3 regions of the Gemmobacter sp. 24YEA27 genome follow, and region 3 is predicted to be linked to each of the others. Evidence: riboswitches for the same ligand, from Rfam matches in the RefSeq annotation. Region 3 holds a riboswitch; each other region holds the start of a gene.
The links. A riboswitch is a leader RNA that binds a small molecule or an ion and turns the genes downstream of it on or off. The one in region 3 is predicted to bind cobalamin.

Region 1 (6,804 bases), 1.3 Mb from region 3:
GCCACCCGCTCGGCGCGCAGAAAAGGCGTCTCGGCAATCCAGTCACCCGGAAGCGCGGCCAGCGCCTCGCGGCAATCGTTCCAGTGCTGGCCGGCCAGCAGCAGAGCCTGGGCGCGGGCCGTCGCTGCAGGTCGAAAGAAACAGCGAAGCCCGGCATGGCCCAGCCCCAGATCAAGCGCCGGTGCGCCTTGGTCTGCGGCGACCAGGGCCGCGTCATCCGCGACCACGGTAAGGTGGCGGTCGCGGGGGCGGGGAGGCAGCCCACCTGCCTCGCAGAGCGCGATCCCGTGGTTCCAGCCCCTCGGCTCGCTGCTGAGGGTCTCGAATGCGAGAAGCTTTGCGCCGGGGGTGAGACGGGCGCGCCCGGTCTCACCTTCCAGCACCAGTGCCCCGCCGATCATTTGCGGGATACCGGTCAGGTCAAACCCCATGAACCCTGCAAGGGTGCCGATGCTCCACAAATGCCCTTCGGCCCCGAAAAGCCGGGCAAGCAACGCGAAGGTCTCGTCTTGTGAGGCATCGGTCATGGGCGCACTTTCAGAACTTCGAAGTCAGCTGCAACTCGAACCGGCGCGGCGCACCGAGAACCACCTGACCCTTTTCGGGGTAGAGATATGCCGCATAGCTCTTGTCGAAGAGGTTCGTCACGCGCAATGACAGGGTCGAGGTCTCGCCCGCCTGCCAGTCAAGCCCGGCATTGATCAGCGAGAAACTGCCGCGTTTCTCGGTATTGGCGTAATCATACCAGGCCTTGCCGACGAATTGCACACCCAGATGCGCGGTCCAGGCATCGGCGAAATCCCAGGATGCCCAGAGATTGGCCGAGGTTTCCGGCACGAGGATCGGCACATTCCCCGAATAATCCACCCAGGAAAAGGTGTTGAAATCGAAGAAGGTGAAATCGTCAAACCGCGCTTTGGTGCGGGCGATATTGCCGCTGAGCCGCAGGGTGTCGGTCACCGTGGCGCTGGCTGCCAGCTCGATCCCGCGTGAGGATTGCTGCCCGGCCTGTTGCAGCGTGAAAGACCCCGGCGCCAGCACCGGCACATTGCGCTTCACGATATCATAGGCGGTAAGCGACCATTCGGCGCGGCCATCGGCAAAGCTCTGGCGCAGCCCGATCTCGAATTGTCGCCCCGTGGTCAGGTCGAAATCGCGGAAATTCGCGGCGTAATCCATCAGCGGCACGTTCACCGGGTCGGTGGACCAGGCCAGCTGGCCGTAAACCACCGTGGTCTCAGTCGCCGCCCAGCTGAGCGCGACCCGCGCTGATGGAGAGTTGTAGCTGGCGTCAAAGCTCGTGGCGGGGTTTGCGACACCCTGGCGGCTCAGATCGAACCAGTCCTGGCGCAGGCCAAGGCTGAGCGCCAGCCCCTTGCCAAGCTCGGTGCGGTTTTCCAGAAAGATCGCGCGCTGGTCTAGGGTCGAGCGGTATTGCGCCACCGGGGTCAGGCCGGTGGGGAAACGACCGGGGCGCGGGTTGAACGGATCGACCGTGACCGAGCCGAAGCTGAAGGCACTGGCATAGCTGGATTTCGAGCGGTTCAGGTCAAAGCCGATCACCGTATGGCTGTCATAGCCCGCGATCCCATGGCGCAAGCCTGCATCCAGCCGGAAGCCGGTCTGATCCTGATCCTGGTCGATGGCGACGAATTCGCCGACCGATACCGTATCGGTCACCGGATCCCATTCATAGGTTTCAGCATTGCGGAAGCTGCGGTCAGAGCCGATGCGGTAAAGCACTGCCGACACGCGGACCGCGTCCGACGGCGCCCATTCGGTTTTCAGCTGCAGCCAGTGATCGGTGAAGTCGGTCTTCGCGTCTTCAACATTGTAGTTCAGCGCCTCGGTCCCCGCGACGAGGATCCCGTTGCGCAAAGGCGTGCCATAATAGGCCATCGGCTCGCGCTTTGCGTAATCGGCGGACAGGGTGAAGGTCAGATCAGGCGTCGCCTTCCAGCTCAGCGCGGCGGTCACGGCGCCGAGACTGTCATCCGCACCGTCGATCCAGCCGTCAGATCCATCCGCGATCACCGCGACGCGGTAGGAAAGCGTGTCCGAGAGCGAGCCGCCACTGTCGGCGCCAAAGCGCAGCCTGCCATCTGACCCCGCAAGCGCGGTCAGCAAATGGCGCGGCGCACCGTCAAACGGGCGTTTGGGCATCGCATTGACGAAACCGCCAATCGCGCCATGGCCATGGATCACCGAGCCGCCGCCTTTCAGGACCTCGAATTCCTCGATCAGCCAGCTGTCGACCGGGAAAGAGATATTGCCGCGCCCGGGAAACTGCCTGGTGCCGTCAAACAGCATCATCACCGAGCTCGTGCCCTGAAAGCCGCGCGCGGCGAAGGCATTGTCATAACCCGGTGCAGCGATCGAGGTGACCCCGGTTGCGGTCTGCGATACGGCGGAGGCGATCGAATGAAGACCGCGTTCGGCCATGGTTTCGGTGCCGATCACCTCGACGGCAGCAGGGATGTCGCGGATTTTTTCGCCCAGCCGGCTGGCGGTGGGCGCGGTGGCGTCAAGCCCCTGGCCTGCGTCGTCATCGACCGGCAGCCAGATGGTGCCAAGGCCGATGGTGGTCTCTTCTGCCAGCGCCGGCGCAGCGGCGATGGGGGTGAGAGCGGTAAGTGTCAGCAAAAGCCGCACAGATGTGCGGCGGGAAATGGACGGCATGAATTTTACCCCGAAAGGCGTTTTGCACGTCACTGCAGACTGCAAGGAACCGACGGGCAATCACCCGCATGTCATCCTTGCCATCAGGAACCCCCGCCCGATGCGCCTGCCCGTGAATATGGCCGACGGCAGGTCTCCTGGCTCGCGGGTCAGTGGGTTTCGCGCCTTCCCAGGGTCCATGAACCCCAGTGGCATATCGCGAAACCCTCGCCGCTCACAGTTGCGGGGGCAGCCGCAGATCGGGCGGATGCCCTGCTGCGTTCCCTCTTTCCTCCCTCGCGGGAACCGTCGCCTCTGCGCTACCCGCCGGGGTGGTGGTCTGTCAACGCCCGTTATCACGGGCGCGTTATAAGGGGGCATCCGGGACCCCTTGTGAGGAGCCTGTCCTGAGGGGCGGGGCGGGCGGTTGCCGTTCGGCCCCCGTCTTCATTTCTTTGCAGAAATTTCCCCAAAGCCCCGTGGTTTACCCCATGGTCTTTTGCGCGCGGGCGGATGTAACCTCTGCCCGCGCGCGCCGGGCCATGACCGGGATCCTGCGCAGGAAGGACATAGCCATGCAGACCCCGCCTTTCGTCATTTCGATCCAGAGCCAGGTCGTGTTCGGCCATGTCGGCAATTCGGCGGCGCTGTTTCCGCTTTGCGCGGCCGGGCTGGAGGTGGCGGCGATCCCGACGGTGGTGTTCTCGAATACCCCCGATTACCCGAGCCTGCGCGGTCGCGCGCTGCCCGAGGATTTTTTCGCCGATCTGCTTCTGGGCGCGATGGAGCGTGGGTTGCCCGAACGGGCCGATTACATCGTGACGGGCTATATCGGTTCGGCCGCGATCGCGCATCTGGCGGCGGAATTCATCGCAAAAGCGCGCGAGATCAACCCGCGACTGGTCTATCTCTGCGACCCTGTGATCGGCGATGCCGGCCCGGGGCGCTATGTGCCCGAAGCGGTGGTGGCGGTGATCCGCGACGAATTGCTGCCGCTGGCCGATCTGACCACGCCGAACCCGTTTGAGCTGTCGCTGTTGTCGGGGCAGAAGATTACGCGGCCTGAAGATCTGGCGCTGGCGCGGGCGGGGCTGAACCTGAGGCCTGGTGCGCGGGTAATTGCGACCGGATGCGTGCTGGAAGACAGCCCCGAGGGCTGTCTTGAAAGCGTTGTGATCACGCCGGACGGCGTGAGCCGTCACCCCGCGCCGCATTTGCCGCTGGCGCTGTCGGGGACCGGGGATCTGTTCGCGGCGCTGATCATTGCCGGGCTGGGGCGCGGTCGTTCCCTGGCCGATGCCGTTGTTTTTGCGCAAAAGCTCACCGGGATTGCGATGGGGGAGGCGGCGGCGCTCGGACGGCAGGAGGTCATGCTGAGCAGCGCGGAATTTCTGGCGGGCCTGGCAGAGCTGGCGGCGATCCGCCGCTGACCTCGGGTACCGGGCCCGTCCGCGCTGTTCTGCCTGTGGGGATGTGGCATCGGTTTCCGCCAGCTGTCTTCCTGACCAGGGCGCAGGGGCCGCCAGCAGGTCTCCTGCACAGACAGGTGCGGCGCTGCCTGGTCTGAGGATGCGAGGGCGAGGTCTGGTGCCCGGTTTTGGCAAGGCGCTGGACGCGGGCTCTTCCGTCCGCGCCATATCACCGGGGCGCCGCAGGATGGCGGCAAGAGGTGGCGTCACACAGAGGAATGGCTGAGCGTTACGACATTGCGGCCCAGGGTTTTCGACCGCAAAAGCGCGCCATCGGCCGCATCCACCATGGCAGTGATATCCTCGGAAGGCGCCATCGGGCCGCCGCCGGTTTTCACGCCGATGGAAACCGTCACGCTGAGCGTGACCCCATTGCCGCCATCGACCGGCGTGGCGCCGACCACGCAGCGCAGCCGTTCGGCAATGCGCTGCGCCTCGGCGGCGGTGGTTTCGGGCAGGGCGATCAGAAACTCCTCACCCCCGATCCGCGCCAGCATATCATCGATCCGCAGATTGTCGCGCAGGCGGCGGACCACTTCGACCAGGACAGTGTCGCCGGTGGTGTGGCCATAACAATCATTGACGGATTTGAACCGGTCGAGGTCGATTACCAGCACCGCGAATTCGCTGCCCTCGACCGCCGCCTGTTCGGCGATGCCTGCCAGGCGCGGGAAAGCATAGCGGCGGTTATAGGCACCGGTCAGCGGGTCGATGATCGCAAGCCGCAGCCCGGCCTCGATCGAGCTCCGCTCGGCATCGGCCTGTTGCTTGCGCCGCAAAAGCAGGCGGATGCGCAGATCCAGCTCTTCGGCGCTGACAGAAGGGTCGATCACGTCATGGGCGCCCATATCGAAGGCGAGCGCGGCGGTGTCACTGGTTTCCGGCGCCAGGATGCAGAACATGCTGTGGCGGAAATGCGAAATGCCGGAAAGCTGGGTCATCAGCCGCAGACCGCCGCCATGGGTGCCGGTATCGGCCTCGATCAGGAAGACATGGGTATGGGCCGCCTGTTCGCCATAGCTCGCCACTTCCGCAGGGGCATGTACGCGCGCATGGTCACGCAGCCTCGGGTCCAGCTGTTGTTTCCAGGCCTGCGCGGTCTCGGGCCGGGCGGCGATCAGGCCGACGGGGCCGACCGGCAGAAAGCTGCCCTTGCGGTCTGCGAGGCCCAGCATCTCGGGGATCTCGCACCCCCAGGCGCGTGACATCATCTGGCTTTCCTCGCGCTGGCGCAGCAGATTGCGGATCCGCGCCAGCAGGACCGACATATCGGGCGGCTTGACCATCACGTCATCTGCGCCCGCCCGCAGCGCGGCCAGCCGGCGCTCTGGCGTGTCTGGCGCGATGAGGGCAATCACCGGCAGGTTGCGGGTGCGCGGATCGCTGCGCAGCGCGGTGATCACCTGCGGGCCGGGCATATCGGGCAGGTCACAATCGATTACGATCAGATCGGGACGTTCGCGCCGTGCTGCGCGCAGACAGGAAGTGGCATCCGCCGTCAGCAGGGGCCGGAAAAAGCCATCGCTCAGCCGGACCTGGAAGATGACCCGGTTTGCCGGGATAGAGTCCGCGATCAGGATACGGCGTGGCATATCAGGCTTCCCTGCTGGAAGGTCGGTCGGAACGGGGCGCGGCGGACAATTACGGGGATTATCGGCCGATTGGGGGGGGCGGGACGGAAAGTCAGATTGCAGGATCTTCGGTTGGTCGCATGCAGGAAAGACAGCGCGGTTTTATCTGTCAGGATTTTGTTATGCAGATGGTTAACAAATCCTTTCAAATCGCTTCGATCCCGCTCACCTTTTGGCGATAAATCCTGGAATCTGTGGGTAAAGCTCTGGATAACAGCAAGGGCCAGGTCCGAGGTCGGGTTCACGATTAGAAAAATCTTCTCCCGGAGGGGGCTCGGTCGGCACTTTCCCCCAAGATCGCGCGTGGCTTCCCTGCCTTTTTTCGCGACCCACCCCGGCTCAGCCGGGACATGCGGCATTGCCGGCCGCCGATGGCTGTGGGATGGATGAAGCCTCGGACGTGCGCGATGACAGCAGGAGAACCCCCCGATGACGCAGCAGGAAAACGCGCAGATCCTGGCCCTTCAGGCCCTGGCCTGGCTTGCGGCGGATGAGGACCGGATTGGCCCGTTCCTGGCGCAAAGCGGCATCGGGATCCTGGAATTGCAGGCGCGGGCCGGCGAGACTGAGGTCCTGGCGGCGGTGATGGATTTCCTGCTGGGCGATGATGCACGGGTCGTAGAATTCGCGGCCGGGGCGGGGCGTGCGCCCGCAGAGGTGGCGGCGGCGCGGGCGGCTTTGCCCGGGGCGAGGTGCCCGACTGGACCTGAGAGCCGCCCCGATCCGGCCGCACACGCGTTTCTGGCGGCGGCTGCAGTCTGCGAGACGATCCTGTTACCCCCCGGTCCTAAGTGCAAAGGGCCGCAGCCAGAGGAACCCGCCTGATGATCGACGCCCTGCTTTTCGACAAGGATGGCACGCTTTTCGACTTTCGCAAAAGCTGGGGCGCCTGGGCGCAAAGCTTTCTGACCCAGATCGCGAGCGATGCGGATCATGCCAGCCGGCTGGCGGCGGCTGTCGGCTATCTGCCTGATACCAATGATTTTCACCCCGACAGCCCGGTCATAGCGTCGACAGCGGCGGATATAGCCGCAACGCTGCAACCG
Region 2 (6,804 bases), 1.3 Mb from region 3:
GCGCCGATCCCGGGCCATGTGGCGGGTGCGAGGCTGCGCGGGCATGAGTTCCATTATTCGACCATTCTCGCCCAGCCCGATGCGCCCCTTGCCCGCGTGACTGATGCCGAAAGCGCGCCGGTCCCCGAAACCGGATCGCGCAAAGGCCTTGTCACCGGCACCTTCTTCCACCTGATCGGAGCCGCCACATGAGCGAGATCGTCAGCTTTGTCTCCTCTGGCCCGGGCGATCCCGATCTGCTGACCCTGCGCGCGGTCAAACGGCTGCAAGCGGCGGATGTGGTGCTTTATGACGACCTCTCTGCCGGGCCGATCCTTGATCTGGCGGCGCCGGAGGCGGATCTGATTTCGGTCGGCAAACGGGCGGGGCGCGCCTCGCCGCGCCAGGATCATGTCAGCCGGCTCCTGGTCGATCATGCGCGTTCGGGCCTGAAAGTGGTGCGGCTGAAATCCGGCGATTCCGGCATGTTCGGCAGGCTTGAAGAGGAAATCACCGCGCTTAATGAGGCCGGGATCGGCTATGAGATCGTGCCCGGCGTCACCGCGCCCTCGGCTGCGGCGGCGGCGGCGGGGATCCCGCTCACGCGGCGGCTCAATGCGCGAAGGGTGCAGTTCGTGACCGGCCATGATGTGACCGGCGCGCTGCCCGAAAGCCTCAACTGGGCGGCTCTGGCCGATACCCAGGCGGTGACCTCGGTCTTTATGGCGCGGGCGACATTCCCGCAGCTGGCGGCAAAGCTGATCGCCGCCGGATTGGCGCCCGACACGCCCGCTTTGATGGCGCAGGGCGTCTCGACCCCGGCGCAATCCTTCCGCCGTGATACGGTTGCGGGCCTGGCCGCGTATCTTGAGGGCGCCGCCCCCGACCCGGCGCCGACCCTTATCCTCTACGGCGCGCTGGCGCCCTGACCAGAGCGGCTTGACCGGGCGTCACGCGCCTGTCACTCTCGATATCGTGAAGGTGCCGGGCGACCGGCATGGGAACAGGGCGGGGGAGACCCCGACCCGACCGCCCCCGCGACTGTGCGCAGCGAGCCGACCCCGTTAACCACTGTGGAGCAATCCATGGGAAGGAGGGCAGAGGCTGTGACCTGCAAGTCAGGAGACCGACCTTCGCATTTGATGGAACCGCCGTCGGGGATGACGGCAAGGAGTGATTCATATGTCCACCATTGCCCGCTCAGGCGCGAAGGCTGATGTCAAACTGGCGAATATCCTCGTCGTGGCGCTTTTGGGTGCTGCGCTGATCTTCGTCGCTGGCCTCGCCCAGTCGGAAACCCTGCATGACGCCGCCCATGATGTGCGTCACGCGGTCGGATTCCCCTGCCACTGATATGTTGCAAAGACTGCTGACCAGCGCGTTGATCGCTGGCGCTGCAGCGGGGCTGATTGCCGCCCTGTTGCAGCTTGTTTTCGTGCAGCCCGTGCTGCTTCATGCCGAGCTTTATGAGGGCGGCGAGCGCACCCATTTCGCGGCGGCCTCCGACCATCATCACGGTGAAGAACCAGCGCCGGAATCCACTGGGGCGCAGACAGAGCCTGCCGCCGAACCGGGCCATGCCCATGGCGCGGATGAAGCGCATGACCATGGCGAGGCGGCAGAGATCCCGGGTATCGGCTTTGACGCAGGCCGCGACGGGCTGTCGATCCTGTTCTCGATTATGGTCTATGCCGGCTATGGGCTGCTGCTTGTCGCGGCGATGGCCCTGTCCGAGAATAATGGCAACCGGGTCACCGCGCGCCAGGGTCTTCTCTGGGGGATCGCGGGCTTTGTCGCGGTGCAGATGGCGCCGGCTTTCGGCCTCTCGCCCGAGCTTCCGGGCATGGCCGCGGCCGATGTCAACGCCCGCGCGATCTGGTGGGTGGCGACAGTGATTGCGACCGGCATCGGTCTCTGGCTGATCGCATTCGGCAAAAACTGGGCGGTCTGGGCGGCGGCGATCCTGCTGATCCTCGCGCCCCATATCGTCGGCGCGCCGCATCCGCATGAGTTCACCGGCCCGACGCCGCCTGAACTGGCCGCGCAATTCGCCGGCCGCGCCATCGGGGTCGGTCTTGCGGTCTGGACGCTGCTCGGCCTTTTCGCAGCCTGGCTCTGGAGCCGTGGCCGCGAGGCATAAACCAGCTTCCCGGCGGCTTATGCCGCCGGGGATGTCCGGTCCAGAATATAGATATCCATGAGCCAGCCGTGCTCGGCCCGTGCCGCTTCGCGCCGGGCGAGGATACGCGGCCCCGCCTCGGCCAGCGGTCCGGCTTCGGTGATCTCATTCGCCATGCCGACAAAGGCGCCCCACCAGATCGAGATGCCTTCGGGCGCCAGATTCTGAAAGGCACAGCTGCCATCCAGCATCACCACTAGCCGCTCGACGCCCTCGGGCCAGCCCTCTTCGCGCAGCCGCCGCCCTGTGGTCACCAGAAACGGCGCGCCAAGCCCGTTCAGCGGAATGCGATGCGCAGCGGCCAGCACCTGCGGTGACATGATCCCCGGCACCACCGAGATCGAGACGTCGCGCAGCTTGCCCAGCCGCGCGGCAATCCGCAAGGTGCTGTCGTAAAGCGCCGGATCGCCCCAGACCATCAGCGCCACCCGCTGCACCCCGGGATGCGCGTCAATCGCCGCCGCCCAGGCCCCGGCAATCGCATCATGCCAGTCATTCACCGCGCGAGGTAAGAGGGGTTGGCCGGATCCCGCACCGGCATGGCAAAGCCCGCCACGATCACCCCGGGCCGCGTCACGAGATCCGCGCAGATCTGGCGGCGCAGATCGGCAAGATCGGCTTTGTCTTCGCCTTTCTCTGGGATCAGGATCAGATCGGCCGCATTCAGCGCCTTCACCGCCTGCAAGGTGAGATGGTCCGGATTGCCGGTGCCAATACCGACCAGACTAAGTTCCAAAGCACCACCCCCCTGCATCCATTCCCGCGCCAGAAACCAGCTTCGGCCGGGAATGAAAAGCCTGCCTGCCAGTTTCCGCCTGACCTGAATACCCGCGCCGGAGGCAGGTGCCGCCCGCCGGAGCCACCGGCCTCAGCCCTTCAGCTCTGCCGTCACCCGGACCGGCCCCACCGTCCCGCGCAGTTTCGCGCGGTAGATCACCACGCCTTCGACCACCCGCATCACATAGGTCCGGGTCTCGCCGATCGGGATCATCTCGACCCAGTCGACCACATCCACCTCCGGCAGGCGCGGGTCGCCAAGCTCGCCGATCCAGCGGCGCGGCCGCCCGGGCCCGGCATTATAGCCCGAGGCGATCAGCGCAATCGAGGGCCCGAATTCCTCGACCATCTTCGCCAGATAGGCCGAACCGACCTGGGTGTTGAACCCCGGGTCATAAAGCCGCGACAGCGAATATTCCAGGCCCAGCCCCTTGGCCATCCGCGCGGCGGTCTCGGGCAGAACCTGCATCAGCCCGCGCGCATCCGCGCCCGAACGCGCCATCGGCTCGAATTCGCTTTCACGCCGCGCAATGGCAAGCGCCAGCGCGCGGCTGACATGCAACCCGTCCGGCACGAGGTCCGGCACCGGGTAATAGGTGCGGGGCAGGATCGCGCCCCGCTCTGCCGCCTGTTTCGCCAGCACCAGCGCGATATGCGGCTGACCCATCTCCAGCGCCATCTCGGCGAGCTGGGCGATGCCCCTTGCGTCCTGCCCCTCGGCGAGATGCAGGAGAAACCGCTTTCCCTCGACCCGGTTTCCGGCCGAGAGCATAAGCCGCCCCATCGCCAGAACCGAAGACCCGGCGAAAGACGATTGCCGCCAGCCCGAGGCCGGCGCATCGTTCAAAAGCTGAGGATCCAGCGACAGCCCGAGTTTTTCTGCCGATAAAAGCCCGTAATAGGCGGTCTGATGTTGCGCCGCGCGCTGGAAATGCGCCTTTGCGCTCTCGGCCCGGCCGGCGGCCTCATCGGCGCGGCCCTGCCAGTAATCGGCACGCGAGACCGAGATCGCGGTGGAAACCCCGGCCCGCAGATGCGCGAAATGTTTCAGCGCGGTTTCGGGGTCGTTCAGCTTCCTCAGCGCGATAAAGCCCGCCAGAAATTCCAGATCGGCGTAAGCGCCGCCCGCTGTCATCCCGTGCCGCGCCGCCACCCGGTAAGCATCCTGCGCACGCCCCTGGCGCATCAGCCAGCGCGCCAGCAGCGCGCGCCGCGGCGCCCATTCCTCGGGGCGGCCAAGGTTTTCCGGCGCGACCGACAGGATCAGCTCTGCCGATTCCGCATAGAGATCCCGCTTCATCCGCCACAAGAACCGCTCATAGCTGAGGCCCGGATCGGATTTCAGTGCCTCGGGGACCGCCGCGACCAGCCCGTCGACCCCGGGCTGACCGGCGCGCAAGGCAAGCCGCGCCTCGGCGAGTTTGCGCTTTGCCTCCGGCACCCGGGGCAGCATCCGGAGCGCCTCGGCACGCCGCCCCTCCCAGAGCAGGTTTTCCAGCCGCAGATCATTCACCATCGCCACCGCATCGGGCATCAGGACCTGCAGCTCGGCCTCCTGATCGGCGGTGAGCGAAAGCTCTGCCCAGGCCCGCATCGCTTCGGTCTCGGCCATGCCGATCTGGCCAAGCGCCTTATAGGCCCGCACCAGGGCCAGGGCGCCGGTGCCGCTGCGCGGTGGCGAGGCGCGGAAATAGCCGACCACCCGCGATGGCGTCTCGGACCTGGCCACCGCCTCCTCGCCCTTTTGCCGCAAGAGGGCAAGACCCGGCCAGTCGCCCCGCCGCGCGAGGAAGGCTTCGTAATCGCCCAGCCGGCCATCGCCGTCCCGCAGCTGGCTCCAGATGACAAAATCCCTCACCAGGCCGTCCTGAGAGGCGGCAAGCGCCCCCGGCCAGTCTTTCTTGCGCACCAGCTCAAGCGCGCTGCGCATCTCCTGCACCTGATCGGCGCGGGCCGCGGCCGGTAGGAACAGGGGCGTGATGATCAGGGCCGGGATGATCAGAACCCGAGAAAGCAGAGCCGGGAGAACCAGAGTCAGGATGCGGAGGCGGTGGATGAGAAAGGTCATGGGGCGGAGTCTGCCAAAGAGGCCGGATCGCCACAAGCCACGTTCCTGTCAGCAGCGGCCCGGCCCTGCGGGCGCATGCCAGATCTTGCCCGTGAGTAAGGGCGCCGTCCTGGCCGCGGATCTGTGCCCGAGCCTCTCCTGCCGGTGCACTCATGCAGTGCTTGGCAAGGCGCAATTGCAAGGTTAAGGAAAGTCCGTTGCAGCCAGGGGCGAAAAGGGCCCCCAGATGAGGAGACGCGTGCCATGATCCAGGGGTCGATTCCCGCTTTGGTTACGCCGTTCAAGGACGGCGCCGTGGATATGGACATGCTCAAGAAACTTGTCGACTGGCAGATTGCCGAGGGTTCGACCGGGCTGGTTCCCGTCGGCACCACCGGCGAGAGCCCAACGCTGAGCCATGAAGAGCACGAGGCCGTGGTCGAGGCCGTGGTGACATTCGCGGCCGGCCGGGTGCCGGTGATCGCGGGCGCCGGCTCGAACAGCACGGTCGAGGGCATCCGGCTGATCCGCCATGCCGAGCGCGTCGGTGCCGATGCCGCTCTGGTCGTGACCCCTTATTACAACAAGCCGAACCAGGCCGGGCTGATCGCGCATTACAAAGCCCTGCATGAGGCCAGCACCCTGCCGATCATCATCTATAATATTCCGGGCCGTTCGGTGATCGACATGTCGCCCGCGACGATGGGCGAGCTGGCTAAGCTGCCGCGAATCGTCGGTGTGAAAGACGCGACCGGCAATATCGGCAAGGTCAGCCAGCAGCGCGAGACCTGCGGCGCAGATTTCATCCAGCTGTCCGGCAATGACGATACCGCGCTGGCCTTCAACGCCCATGGCGGCTGCGGCGCGATTTCGGTCACGGCCAATGTGGCGCCGAAGCTCTGTGCCGAATTCCAGGCGGCCACGCTGCGAGGTGACTTCCGCACGGCGCTTGACTACCAGGACCGACTTTTCCCGCTGCATGAGGCGCTGTTCATCGAGCCGGGTCTTGTTGGTGCGAAATATGCACTCTCACTTCTGGGGCGGTGCAGCGAAGAGGTCCGGCTGCCACTGGTCGGTCTGAGCGATGATACGAAAGCAAAGATCCGCGCGGCCATGACCCATGCCGGTCTTCTCAACTAGCGCCCGGTTCCTGCACAGGAACCGGCCCGGAGTTTTCATAAAACTCCGGGGTCGCGCGGGATGACCGAGGGCATCACGCCAAATCTGCGGGGCGCGGCCCTGATGACGCTGGCCATGGCGGGCTTTGCGGTCGAGGATCTCTTTATCCGCAAGGCCTCTGCCCATGTGCCGGTCGGCCAGGTCATGGCGATCATGGGCTTTGGCGGCGCCATGGTCTTCGCGCTCATGGCGCGCGCCGCGCGCGAATCCGTCTTTCCGCGGGTCTTTCTGTCTTCCGCTATGCTTGTGCGGTCAGGATTCGAGATCGCGGGGCGGCTGTTCTACAGTCTCGCCATTGCGCTGACTTCCATGCCCACCACGGTTGCCATTCTTCAGGCGACGCCGCTCGTGGTTCTTGCCGGAGCGGCGCTTATCTTTGGCGAAAAGGTTGGCTGGCGGCGCTGGTCGGCGGTTGCGGTTGGGTTTCTTGGGGTGATGATCGTCCTCAGACCCGGGCTCGACGGCTTCTCGCCGATGTCGCTCCTCGCGGTGGCGGGCATGGCGGGCTTTGCCGGGCGCGATCTCGCCACCCGCGCCGCGCCGAAGACCATGTCGAACCGGCAGCTCGGGATCCTTGGCTTCTCGATGCTCGGAATTGCCGGGCTGATCGTCCTGTCTTACACCGGCGGCGCCCATTGGCCCG
Region 3 (6,804 bases):
GAACAGCATCGCATCGGCGATCTCGTCGGGTTTTGCCATCCGGTCGAGCATGATCAGCTCGCCCACGCGCTTCTGGAATTCCTCGGAATGGCCGTTGAACACCGCGCCCGGGGCAATGGTGTTCACGGTCGCGCCGCGCCCGGCCCAATACCCGGCAAGCCAGACAGTCAGCCCATGCACCCCGGCCTTTGAGACGCCATAAGCCGAGAAATTCTTGAACGGCATCCCGTCATAGATCCGATGATGCGCCCCGTTCAGCGCATACATCGAGGCGACATTGACCAGAGTGCAGGGGCGACGCCCGACAATGTCGCGATCCATCTGACGCGCGATCATGAAAGGCGCGGTCAGATTGGTGCGCATGGTCTTTTCCCAATCCGCCACTTCAAGATCGGCAAAGTCGGGAAAGCCCTTGCCTGCGCCCATCAACAGCTCGCCGGTAATGGCGGCATTGTTGAGCACGACATTGGGCTCCCATCCGTCTTTTTCGATGCGTTTGAAAATGGTTACGATCTGATCTTCATCCGATACATCAAGCTCGTAAAAGCGGAAATTCTCGTTTCCCGCATGGGCTTCTTTCAGCGCCTCGGCCCGGTTCCCGGCAAGGTCGGAACTGACCACCCGCGCGCCTTCGGCCAGCATGCGGCGCACGTAAGTGCTGCCCAGCACGCCACCCGATCCGGTGATGAAAACCGTGCGGCCTTTCAGTTGATCAGCCATGATGCGCCCCTTCCTGAGCTTCTTTCAGCAAAAACTCGACCAGCCGGAAATCGAACGGGCTGTCGATGTCGACACAGCGCTCGGGGGGCATCAGGTAAGGGATCACGCGCCCCTCCCATAGTCCTTTCGAGCGGTGCAGATAATCGGGTGCTACGACATAGGTCGAGGCCGCATGTTCATAAACCACCGGCGCCTGCTGACGCGCGACCACCCCGCCGGGCAGCGGTTTTGACACATGCAGCGCGCCACTCGCATCAGGTTCCACGAGGTTGAAATAGGGGTTCTTGCGCGCCTCGCAGCAGGACATGACCATGTCAGGCGCCTCGGCCGCGAAGAGATCCAGCGCGCCGCTGATATCCTCGGGCTGCCGCAAAGGCGAAGTACAGTCAAGATCCAGAAACGCGATTACCGGACGGTCGAGCAAAGCCTGTGACGCCTCCAGCGCATGCGCCCAGACCCCCCACTTCCCCGCCTGATCAGTGGCCAGATGCGCAGGCCTGAGCCCGATTTGCAGCGCGCCCTTTGCCACGGCATGATCATAGATCTCTTCATCATCGGTCGAGACCACCACCGCATCAACGCCGGGATGCGCGAAAAGCTGATCCAGCGACCAGTCGATCAGCGGCTTGCCGCAGATCTCGCGGAAATTCTTGCGAGGCACGCCCTTGGACCCTTTGCGCGCGCCGATATGCCCCAAAATCATGTGAGTTCCTTATCGATCAGGCCGATGAAACGGCGGTTCTGCCAGGCCTCGCTGATGAGTTTCGCCGAGGCGATAACGCGGTCAAGCCGCGGCAGATGTTCGACCGGATCGGGGCTTTGCCCGGCCACCAGCGCCAGAAAGGCCCGCATCGCATCGAGGAACATCGCATTGCGCTCCAGCGGCAGGTCAAGCACCCGCTCGCCCGCCAGGTCCTGGACCCGGTAGATCTGGGCCGCGAAATCAAAGTCAAAGCTCTGGCGGGTGCCGTGCAACACCGCCCGCCGGTGCAGGCGCGGCGTCAGGTAATCCATTGCGACCGAGCCCGCCGCCCCCCCCTCGCGCTGCCTGAGCGTGATGAAGCTCGCCAGATCAACACCCGGGTAAGCGGCATGGCCCTGCGACAGCACCTCGTCTGTCTGCAGCCCGGGGAACAGGCATTGCGCCATATCAAGCTCATGGCACAGGTCCAGCAGCACTCCGCCGCCTTTCTCCTGCGCGGCATAGCTTTCCGCAAAGGACCAGTTCTGCCGCCACTGGGTGACATCATGGCCAATCGCAAAGGAAAACCGAAAAATATCCGACAGATCGCGGCGCGCGAGTTCGCGAAACGCCGGATGCCAGCGCATCATATAGCCAACCATCGACCGCTCTGCGACCGGCGCAGAGCAGGTGCTGATCGCCTCCACTTCTGCCGGTGAAAAGGAAAGCGGCTTTTCCACATAGACCGGCAGACCCCGATCCGCCGCCGCGCAGATCACCTCGGCGCGCACATCGGTCGCGGTCGCCACCACCACCGCATCATGGTCGCGCAGATCCGCCTGCAATCCGGCCGCACCATATCCCCGCCAGCCGCGCAAGCTCGCCAGCGCCCCAAGCGTCTGCAGGTTATCATGATGGCGCCTCCCGATCGAGCCCGCACCCACCACCAGAACCTTCACCACCATCGCCAGCCTCCGCTTTCCCTGTCCGGCATCGCATGAACCCGCAGCGCCGAACAGCCCTTTTCATCTGTCCGAAAATATCCTCGGGGGGAGCGCGGGCACCGCGCGCGGGGGGGCAGACAGCCCCCCGTTGCCCGATCCGTCAGGCCTCACCCCGCCAGGGCTGCGCGCCGGTTCCAGTACACGGCCGCCTCCACCTCGGCGCACAGCGCGATCAGCTCCTCATCCGCGCCAAAGGGCGCCGCCAGATGCACGCCGATCGGCAGGCCCGAGGCCGACCAGCCGAGCGGCAAAGACGCCGCCGGCTGGCCGCTTGCATTGAACACGGCGGCAAAAGGCGAATAGTCGAAACAGCGCCCCGGCCCGAGGCGGAAATCAACGTAATCCTCGGTCTCATGGCTGAAGCGCCCGACATGTGCCGGCGGCTCGGCCAGCGTGGCCGAGAGCAGGATGTCATAACCAGCGCCGGTTTCAGGCCGGAAGAAATACGCCATCTCGCGTCCGAAATCATGGATATCCTCGACCGCTTCCAGATAGCGCAGCGGCCCGAGCGCCTCGGCATGTTTCACCGCGCCGCGCCCGACACCCTCGACCAGATCCGCCGTCAGCGCGCTGCCTTTCAGCTTTTGCCGGATCGTCAGCGCTGTGCCGACCGCAACGATATCGGTCCAGGCCCGCATCATTGCCCCGATATCCGCCTTTGGCCGCGCCGGTTCCACATGGTGGCCAAGGCTTTCCAGCAGCTGCCCGGCCTCCCGCACCGCGGCTGCGACCTCCGGGTCAATCGCGGCGCCGGTAAAGGTCGTGTCGCAGATCGCCACGCGCAGCCGTCGGGGCGGGGCCGAGATCGCCTGGCCGTAGCCCTTTGCCAGCGGCGGCGCGACATAGGGGCACCGAGGTCAGGTCCCTCGCAGGCATCCAGCATCACCGCCGTGTCGCGGACGGAACGCGTCAGGAACCCGTCAATCGCCATGCCGGCCCAGCCCTCGCCGGACCAGGGCCCGTCGGGCAGCCGCGCGCGGGTTGGCTTGAAGCCGAAAAGCCCGCAATTCGAAGCCGGAACCCGGACCGAGCCGCCGCCGTCTGATCCATGCGCGAAAGCGACGATCCCCGCCGCGACCGCCGCCGCCGCGCCGCCCGAAGAGCCGCCGGCGGTATGGTCAGTGTTCCAGGGGTTGCGGGTTGGCCCGCCATAGGCGGCGGCCTCGGTTGCGATGCCGACCCCGCCTTCGGGGCTTGTCGTGCGCCCGAAGGTCACCACCCCGGTCGCCCGCATCCGCGCCATCATATTGCAATCGGCGGCATAGGTCCTGGCCGGACCAAGCCGCGTGCCGTTAAGGGATGGCAGATCCTTTGCCTCGAGCCCCAGATCCTTGATCAGGAAGGGCACGCCGCGAAACGGCCCGCGCGGCAGGCCGGCGCGAATTTCAGCGCGCGCAACCTCTTCCTGCACCAGAACCACGGCATTGATTGCCGGATTTCGCGCCCCGACCGCCGCCAGCGCCGCATCCAGCAGCTCATCCGGGCTGACCTCGCCCTTTGCCACCAGCCCCGCAAGTTCGGTCGCATCCCGCGCGCCCAGATCCCCGATCATCTGCGATTCCCCGTTATCCATCACCCGGCCAGTCTGGACGCGGCGCCCGGGAAAGGTCCAGAGGCGCCGCGCATCCGGCTGTTACCGCAACCATGTGGCCCGGGCGACCAAAGCGGCCCCTGCCGCAGGCTTGCGCCCCGTCAGCCGCTTGACAGAGGGCAAGGGCGGGTCGCATGGAAGGCAGAGCAACGGTTCCGGCGCCGTGCCCGCAAGGTGCGGTTTTCCGGAGAATAGGGAATGTGGCCGGGCCTTCTGCGCAGGGATCCGGGACCACAGCTGCCCCCGCAACTGTAAGCGGTGAGCGGCGGTTGAGGATGCCACTGGAAGTGCCTCAGAGGGGCAGGTCCGGGAAGGCCAGCCGTTCGCCCGGACCCGCGAGCCAGGAGACCTGCCGCTGCTGATCACCCTTTCCCTCGCACGGGGCGTGCGGCGGAGGGCGGAGTGCCGCCAGAGGTGACGTTCATGCGCAACGGGAGGGCTTTCCCCCGCGGCGAAAACGCATCAGGGCGGCGGTCAGCGACCGGTGGCTCCGAAGAAAGGGCTGAGAGATGTTTCACAGGGTTTCCCATCTGGCAGTGATCACCGCGCTGACCGCCGCCGGTGCGACCGGCAGCGCGTGCGCGCAGGCACAGAACGATGCCCCTATTGAACTGGGTACGATCACGCTCTCGGCCCTGCGGTACGGGGCCGATATTGCGCGCACCGGCGTCTCGGTCAGTGTGGTTGACCGCGCCGAGCTGGACAAAAGCGCCGATCTGCGGCTCGCGGATTTTCTTGGCACATTGCCGGGGGTCTCGGTGATCAGCCAGGGTGGTTTTGGTGCCAATACCGCCTTGCGGATCCGGGGCTTCGACGGGCGTCATATCGCGGTCTATATCGACGGGATCCGCATTGACGATCCGTCCGGCGTGCAGGTCTCGACCGATTTCGGCGCGCTGATGACCGATGATATTGCCCGGATCGAGGTGCTGCGCGGGTCGCAATCGGCGCTTTGGGGCGGCTCGGCCGTGGCCGGGGTGATCAATATCTCGACATTGTCCGGGGCAGAGCCGGGGCTGCATCAGAAGGTGCGCATCGAAGGGGGCAGCCATAATTCGGCCCGCCTTGCCTGGGGGCTGACCCAAAAGGATGACCAGCTTGAACTCGCCCTGAATGCCAGCCATTTCCGCACCGACGGGATATCGGCCTTTGCCGGGGGCACCGAGGCGGATGGCGCCGAGGCCAGCCGGCTGTCGTTTTCGGCGCGCTACCGGGTCTCGGATCTGGTGACGCTGGGGGGTGCCGCTTTCTGGCAAAAAACCCGCAGCGATTATGACGGCTATATCGATACGAATGGCGACGGTTATACCGATACGTTCACCGATCTGCCCAATGAGATGCGCCGTCAGGATCTTGGCCTGCGCCTCTTCGCAGAGCTGGAGACCGGCAATACCCTGCATGTGCTGGGCATCGGCTTTTCGCGCAACAAGCGCGATATGGATGACGAGAACGGCAAAAGCGCCTTTACCGGCGAGCGTCTGACGCTGGACTGGCAGGCGACCAGCACGCTTTCAGATCAGATAACCCTGTCTTATGGCGCGGATTTCAACCGTGAAGAGGCGAAAACCTCGGCCATGCCCGGAGGCTCGGGTGATACGGATACCAAAGGGGTCTGGGGCCAGCTCGCCTGGTCGCCGCGCGAAGGTCTCGATGTGACGGCGGCGCTGCGATATGATGACCATTCCGCCTTTGGCGGTTTTGGCACCGGGCGACTTTCCTTTGCCTTGGCGGCGGCCGAGGGGCTGACCCTGCGCGGCGCAGTCGCGCGGGGCTTCCGCGCGCCCTCGCTTGACGAGCTGTACGGTGATTACCCGGGGCTGTTCTTCACCGGCAATCCCGATCTCGATCCCGAAACCAGCGTTTCCTACGAGCTGGGCGCAGATTATGCCTTCGGGACAGGTGCGTCGCTGTCTTTCACGGCGTTCCGCATCGAGGTCGAAGACCGCATCGCCGCCGATCCCGCGACCTTCTGGTCAACCCTGGGCAATCTGGCGGGAAGCTCGGTGTCGAAAGGCGTCGAGCTGGCCGCGAAAACCAGGCTGAGCGACACGCTGAGCCTCACGCTCGCCTATACCTATACCGATGCGCATGACCCGAATGGCGCGCGCCTGACGGCGGTGCCGCGCCATAATCTGGCGCTCGCGCTGGATGCTGAGATCAGCGAGAGGGTCTCGGCGCGCTTTACCCTCAGCCATCTGGCCGGACGCCGCGACAGGCATGTGAACAGCTTTGCCGCCCTCGACATGCCCGACGTCACCTTGCTGGACGCGGCCTTCAGCTATCAGATCAGTGACAGTATCGGGGCCACATTGCGCATCGAGAACTTGGCCGATGAACACTGGCAGTCCTCGCATGGCTACGGCACGCCGGGTCGCACGGCCTGGCTCGGGCTGCAGGCGCGGTTCTGATGCTGCGTGCCGCCACCCTTGTCCTGCTTTTCGGGGCCCTGCCGGTGGCGGCCGACCCTCTTCGCCCTCCGGGGCGGGTGGTCTCGATAAACCTTTGCACCGATCAGCTGGCAATGATGCTGGCCGCGCCGGGGCAACTGGTTTCGGTCAGCCATCTGGCCTCGGACCCGCTGGCGTCGTCCATGCCGGATGAGGCAGCCGCCTATACCGCAAACCGGGGCGGTGCCGAGCAGGTGTTTCTTATGAAACCAGATCTCGTGCTGGCCGGCACCTATACCGCCCGCGCCAGTGTCGATCTGCTGCGCCGGCTAGGCATCCGGGTGGAACAGGTCGCGCCGGTCACCTCGCTGGAGGGCGTCAGCGCGCAGATCCGCGAGGTGGCGGGGTATCTCGGGCGCG

Region 1: linked by a shared signal. The riboswitch ahead of QNO18_RS15695 (TonB-dependent receptor) and the one ahead of QNO18_RS09435 (TonB-dependent receptor) in region 3 are both predicted to bind cobalamin.
Region 2: linked by a shared signal. The riboswitch ahead of QNO18_RS02845 (CbtB domain-containing protein) and the one ahead of QNO18_RS09435 (TonB-dependent receptor) in region 3 are both predicted to bind cobalamin.

Annotation. Positions count from the first base shown of each region.
Region 1 is NZ_JASJPW010000001.1:3,153,751-3,160,554, reverse strand. It holds gene QNO18_RS15700 (hypothetical protein) at 1-527, opposite strand, end outside; gene QNO18_RS15695 (TonB-dependent receptor) at 538-2,679, opposite strand; cobalamin riboswitch at 2,789-2,984, opposite strand; gene pdxY (pyridoxal kinase) at 3,234-4,088, shown strand; gene QNO18_RS15685 (diguanylate cyclase) at 4,334-5,719, opposite strand; gene QNO18_RS15680 (DUF3572 family protein) at 6,188-6,583, shown strand; gene QNO18_RS15675 (HAD family hydrolase) at 6,583-6,804, shown strand, end outside.
Region 2 is NZ_JASJPW010000001.1:558,947-565,750, reverse strand. It holds gene QNO18_RS02855 (cobyrinate a,c-diamide synthase) at 1-192, shown strand, start outside; gene cobA (uroporphyrinogen-III C-methyltransferase) at 189-908, shown strand; cobalamin riboswitch at 942-1,129, shown strand; gene QNO18_RS02845 (CbtB domain-containing protein) at 1,162-1,332, shown strand; gene QNO18_RS02840 (CbtA family protein) at 1,334-2,119, shown strand; partial or broken gene cobF (precorrin-6A synthase (deacetylating)) at 2,137-2,912, opposite strand; gene QNO18_RS02830 (lytic transglycosylase domain-containing protein) at 3,027-5,003, opposite strand; gene dapA (4-hydroxy-tetrahydrodipicolinate synthase) at 5,247-6,122, shown strand; gene QNO18_RS02820 (DMT family transporter) at 6,183-6,804, shown strand, end outside.
Region 3 is NZ_JASJPW010000001.1:1,898,945-1,905,748, forward strand. It holds gene QNO18_RS09410 (SDR family oxidoreductase) at 1-720, opposite strand, end outside; gene QNO18_RS09415 (acylneuraminate cytidylyltransferase family protein) at 713-1,423, opposite strand; gene QNO18_RS09420 (Gfo/Idh/MocA family oxidoreductase) at 1,420-2,367, opposite strand; gene QNO18_RS09425 (amidase family protein) at 2,514-3,185, opposite strand; partial or broken gene QNO18_RS09430 (amidase family protein) at 3,299-3,979, opposite strand; cobalamin riboswitch at 4,131-4,369, shown strand; gene QNO18_RS09435 (TonB-dependent receptor) at 4,507-6,405, shown strand; partial or broken gene QNO18_RS09440 (ABC transporter substrate-binding protein) at 6,522-6,804, shown strand, end outside.